2 regions of the Streptomyces sp. NPDC037013 genome follow, and region 1 is predicted to be linked to the other one. Evidence: riboswitches for the same ligand, from Rfam matches in the RefSeq annotation. Region 1 holds a riboswitch; the other holds the start of a gene.
What was found. Region 1 has a riboswitch for glycine ahead of gcvT (glycine cleavage system aminomethyltransferase GcvT). Riboswitches for the same ligand answer to the same signal wherever they lie in the genome.

Region 1 (2,441 bases):
ACGTCCTGGTTGGCGGCGACGACCTCACCGGTCACCGGGGCGTAGAGGTCGCTGACCGACTTGGTCGACTCCAGCTCGCCGCAGGACTCGCCCGCGGTCACCGTGTCACCGACCGCGGGAAGCTGGGCGAAGACGACGTCACCGAGCGCGTTGGCCGCGTGCTCCGTGATGCCGACCGTCGCCACACCGTCCTCGGTGGCCGACAGCCACTCGTGCTCCTTGCTGTAACGCAGCTGCTGGGGGTTGCTCATGACCTGAATTCTCCTGTACGCGGGTGGGTGCTGCGGAACGGGGAAGATGTGCGTGGGGTCACTTCTGGCGCTTGTAGAACGGCAGGGCCACGACCTCGTACGGCTCGTGGGTGCCGCGGATGTCCACGCCGACGCCCGGCGTGCCGGGGGCCGCGTGCTCCGCGTCGACGTACGCCATCGCGATCGGCTTGCCGAGCGTCGGCGACGGGGCGCCGGAGGTGACCTCGCCGATGACCTTGCCGTCCGCGACCACCGGGAAGCCGGCGCGCGGGACGCGGCGGCCCTCGGCGATCAGGCCGACGAGCTTGCGCGGCGGCGCGGTCTCGGCCCGCTCGGCGGCGGCGGCGAGCGCCGCGCGCCCCAGGAAGGTCTCCGACTGCGAGGTCTTCTCGAACTTGACGACCCGGCCGAGCCCGGCGTCGAACGGGGTGAGCCGGTCGGTCAGCTCGTGCCCGTACAGCGGCATGCCCGCCTCCAGGCGCAGCGTGTCGCGGCAGGAGAGCCCGGCCGGGACCATGCTGGCCGACGTGCCCGCCTCCATCAGCGCGCCCCACAGCTTCTCCGCGTCACCGGGGGAGACGAAGAGCTCGAAGCCGTCCTCGCCGGTGTAGCCGGTGCGGGCGATCAGCGCGGGCACGCCCGCGACGGTGCCCGGCAGGCCCGCGTAGTACTTCAGCCCGTCCAGGTCCGCGTCCGTGAGCCGCTTGAGGATGCCGGGGGACTCGGGGCCCTGGACGGCGAGCAGCGCGTACGCGTCGCGGTCGTCGCGGACCTCGGCGTCGAAGCCGTCGGCGCGGGCGGTCAGCGCGTCGAGCACGACCTGCGCGTTGGAGGCGTTGGCGACCACCATGTACTCGGTCTCGCCGAGGCGGTAGACGATCAGGTCGTCCAGGATGCCGCCGTCCTCGGCGACGATCATCGTGTAGCGGGCGCGGCCGACGCCGACCGAGCCGATGTTGCCGACCAGCGCGAAGTTGAGGAAGTCGGCGGCCCCGGCTCCGGTGACCGTGATCTCGCCCATGTGCGACAGGTCGAAGAGGCCGGCCTTGGTGCGCACGGCGTTGTGCTCGTCGCGCTCGCTGCCGTACCGCAGCGGCATGTCCCAGCCGGCGAAATCGGTCATGGTCGCGCCGAGCGACCGATGGACGGCGTCGAGGGCGGTCAGACGGGGGGCAGTGCTCATGAAGAAAACTCCCAGGGCATGACGGGCGAGGTCGATCCTCCCCATCTGTCATCGAACCTGAGAGGTTCGCCGGGAGCATCTCGGTATCCGAGACGCCCGGCTTGCACCTTGGGTGGGACCGCCGGGGCGGCCCGCTTTTCAGATGTGCCTCGCCCGCGCGGTACGGGGCCTGAGAGATTCAAGGGAGGGACTTGCTCCTTCGGCGCCCCGAGGACACAGCGTGGCTGGTACCGGGGACTCTCCCGCGCGGATTCAAACGGCCGGTATGGAGTTGGCGGGCACATCATTGCACGCGACCCTGTCCTGGGGGACCCGCGACCGGCCACGGATCCCGAGGCCCCGAATCCACTTGTGCCGCATTACCTTCTCTTTACACTTGCCGGGGAAGCAGTTCGTGACCGCTATGGGGAGGCCGATCACGGTGCGCACCAGGACCAGTGCCTACGCCACGACGACGGGAGTGGCGCTGCCCGGGCAGCCCGCCGCCCCGGCCGCGGAGAGCTGTGGCCCGCTTCCCGTGGCCGTCGTCCGCGACCTGCGGCAGCGGGCCGGCCACAGCCCGCACCGCCTCACCTTCGGCGAGGGCGACCTCGTCGTCGTCTCCGGGCTGCCCGGCGGCGGGAAGTCCACGCTGATGCGGCAGGCCGTCACCGGCCCCCGCATCGACTCCCAGGACACCCGCGACCGGTGGGCCCGCCGCATGCCGGCCCTGCTGCCGTACGCGGTCTACCGCCCCCTGGTCCGCGTCGCGCACTACGCCGCGCTGCGCCGCACCCTGCGCTCCGGGGCCAGCGTCGTCGTGCACGACTGCGGCACCCAGACCTGGGTGCGCCGCTGGCTCGCCCGCGAGGCCGCCCGCCGCGGCACCGCCCTGCACCTGCTGCTCCTCGACGTCCCCGTGGACACGGCGCTGCGGGGCCAGCAGGAGCGCGGCCGCGGCGTCTCCCGGTACGCCTTCGGGCGCCACCGCAGGACCGTCGGCCGCCTCGTCGCCGCCACCGAGCGCG
Region 2 (2,441 bases), on a different contig from region 1:
GCAGGGTCAGCGTGTCGAAGTACGCGCCGTGGACGACCTCGACACCGCCGGCGGCGAGCCCGGCGGCGAGCAGCGTCGCGTACCGGTGGGTACGCCGCGCGATGGACTTCAGGCCGTCGGGGCCGTGGTAGACGGCGTACATTCCGGCCATGACCGCGAGCAGCACCTGCGCGGTACAGATGTTGCTGGTGGCCTTCTCGCGGCGGATGTGCTGCTCACGGGTCTGCAGCGCGAGCCGGTAGGCCTTGTTCCCGTCGGCGTCGACGGAGACGCCGACGAGGCGTCCCGGCAGGCTGCGCGCGAACTGCTCGCGCACTGCCATGTAGCCGGCGTGCGGGCCGCCGAAGCCCATCGGCACGCCGAAGCGCTGCGTCGTGCCGACCGCGATGTCGGCGCCAAGCTCGCCGGGCGAGGTGAGCAGCGTCAGGGCGAGCAGGTCGGCGGCGACGGTGACGACGGCGCCGATCTCGTGCGCCTGGTCGATGAGCGGCTTGATGTCGCGTACGACGCCGGAGGCGCCCGGGTACTGCACCAGTACGCCCACGACACCGCGCTCGGCGACCTCGGCCGGGATGCCCTCGGCCAGGTCGGCGACGACGACCTCGACCCCGGTCGGCTCGGCACGGGTCTGGATGACGGCGATGGTCTGCGGGAGGGCGTCCGCGTCGACGACGAAGACGCCGTTCTTGACCTTGCCCATGCGCCGCGACAGGGCCATGGCCTCGGCGGCGGCGGTGCCCTCGTCGAGGAGCGAGGCCCCGGAGGTGGGCAGTCCGGTCAGCTCGGCGACCATGGTCTGGAAGTTCAGCAGCGCCTCGAGGCGGCCCTGCGAGATCTCGGGCTGGTACGGGGTGTAGGCGGTGTACCAGGCGGGGTTCTCCATCACGTTCCGCAGGATCACCGGGGGCGTGAAGGTCCCGTAGTAGCCGAGCCCGATCATCGAGTCGAGCACCTGGTTGCGGTCCGCGAGGGAGCGCAGCTCGGCGAGGACCTCGGCCTCGGAACGGGCGCCGGGCAGGTTCAGCGCCTCGGCGTTCTTGATCACATCCGGCACCGCGGCGGCCGTGAGCTCGTCGAGCGAGCCGTATCCGACCTGGGCGAGCATCTTGGCCCGCGCTTCCGCATCGGGCCCGATGTGCCGCTGCTCGAAGGGGATGCCCTGCTCGAGCTCGGAGAGCGGGATGCGATTGGTGGCAGTCATTGCGGAGGCCTCCTGGTCTGCACGACCTGCGAGGGGTACCACGGCGCGGGTACCCGGACGGCCTCCCCCTCTGTCATCTCAACCTGAGAGCTTCACAGTCCCGTCTGTCGACAGATCTGCTTTCACCGTCGGTGAGGAAGGGTTCCGAACGTGCCCGCCCGACGCCCGCCCTGCTTTCCAGAGTGACCTCGTCCGTGCGGTACGGGTGCCTGAGAGATTCCGGGGAGGATTTGCTCCTTCGGCGCCTCCTGGAAGCGTGTTCCGGAGACTCTCCCGCACGGGGTCAACAGCCGGACGCCAGCCTACCAGCGAGGACCGTGACCGATCCCTCGAGTGGCCGCCTGCCCCGAAGTGCTCTTTCGTAGTGACTACGAACGATTAAAGATGAGTTACGCCCGGTTTCGTCAAGCCGCGACCATCTGGAGGGCCCGTGCAGACCGACATCGATCCGCGCAACCTGATCGGCCGCAAGGCGTTCGACCGGAACGGGACGAAGCTCGGCACGATCGACGAGGTCTACCTCGACGACGCCACCGGCGCCCCGGAGTGGGCCGCCATACGCACCGGCCTCTTCAGCCGTGACGCCTTCGTCCCGCTGGAGCCGAGTGAGCTGGTCGGGGACGGTACGCTGCGCGTTCCCTTCGACCGCGCTCTGATCAGGGACGCCCCGGACTTCGGAGTGGGCCGCCACCTCTCCCCCGAGCAGGAGCTCCAGCTCTACCACCACTACGGCCTGGACACGACACCACCTCCGTCCGCGCCCCCGCCTCCACCGGACCAGAACTTCGGCCGCATCGCGGGCACGGAAAATCCCTGACCTCTGTTCCCGGCGCGTGGGCCGGTCTCCGCCCGGGCGGCGCGTGACGGGTGTCACCGCCGACGTCACCGCCGGTTTGGACGCCCCCCGGCCGCAGCCCTCACCCCGCGGTCTCCGGGCCCGCCGCACGAGCCGCACTCGACAGAACCTCCAGCTCCGCCCCAGCGGCCCGCTGATCCTCCGGGGCCGGGGCGACCAGCGGCAGCGGCTCGGCGAGGGTCAGCTCCGGGTCATCCGTCCGGAACGTCCGCACCCGCCCCGGCACCACGGAATACGGCGTCTCGAAGCGCACCGTCACCCGCCCGAGACCGCTCCCCTGCACCCACCCGTGCCCGTACTCGGCGTGACGCACATCGAGACCGGCCGCCCACCGCCGCTCGGCCGGCACCACCGGCTCCTCGGCGCCCGCCTCCGCACGCTCCC

Region 2: it holds a riboswitch for glycine, as region 1 does, so the genes downstream of both, gcvP (aminomethyl-transferring glycine dehydrogenase) here and gcvT (glycine cleavage system aminomethyltransferase GcvT) in region 1, are expected to answer to the same signal.

The regions. Positions count from the first base shown of each region.
Region 1 covers NZ_JBVJRV010000010.1:43,970-46,410, forward strand. Annotated here, with positions in the region: gene gcvH (glycine cleavage system protein GcvH) at 1-251, opposite strand, end outside; gene gcvT (glycine cleavage system aminomethyltransferase GcvT) at 310-1,434, opposite strand; glycine riboswitch at 1,470-1,582, opposite strand; glycine riboswitch at 1,583-1,689, opposite strand; gene ACZ7DY_RS32940 (AAA family ATPase) at 1,838-2,441, shown strand, end outside.
Region 2 covers NZ_JBVJRV010000004.1:9,979-12,419, reverse strand. Annotated here, with positions in the region: gene gcvP (aminomethyl-transferring glycine dehydrogenase) at 1-1,201, opposite strand, end outside; glycine riboswitch at 1,389-1,487, opposite strand; gene ACZ7DY_RS14555 (PRC-barrel domain-containing protein) at 1,632-2,018, shown strand; gene ACZ7DY_RS14550 (DNA polymerase IV) at 2,119-2,441, opposite strand, start outside.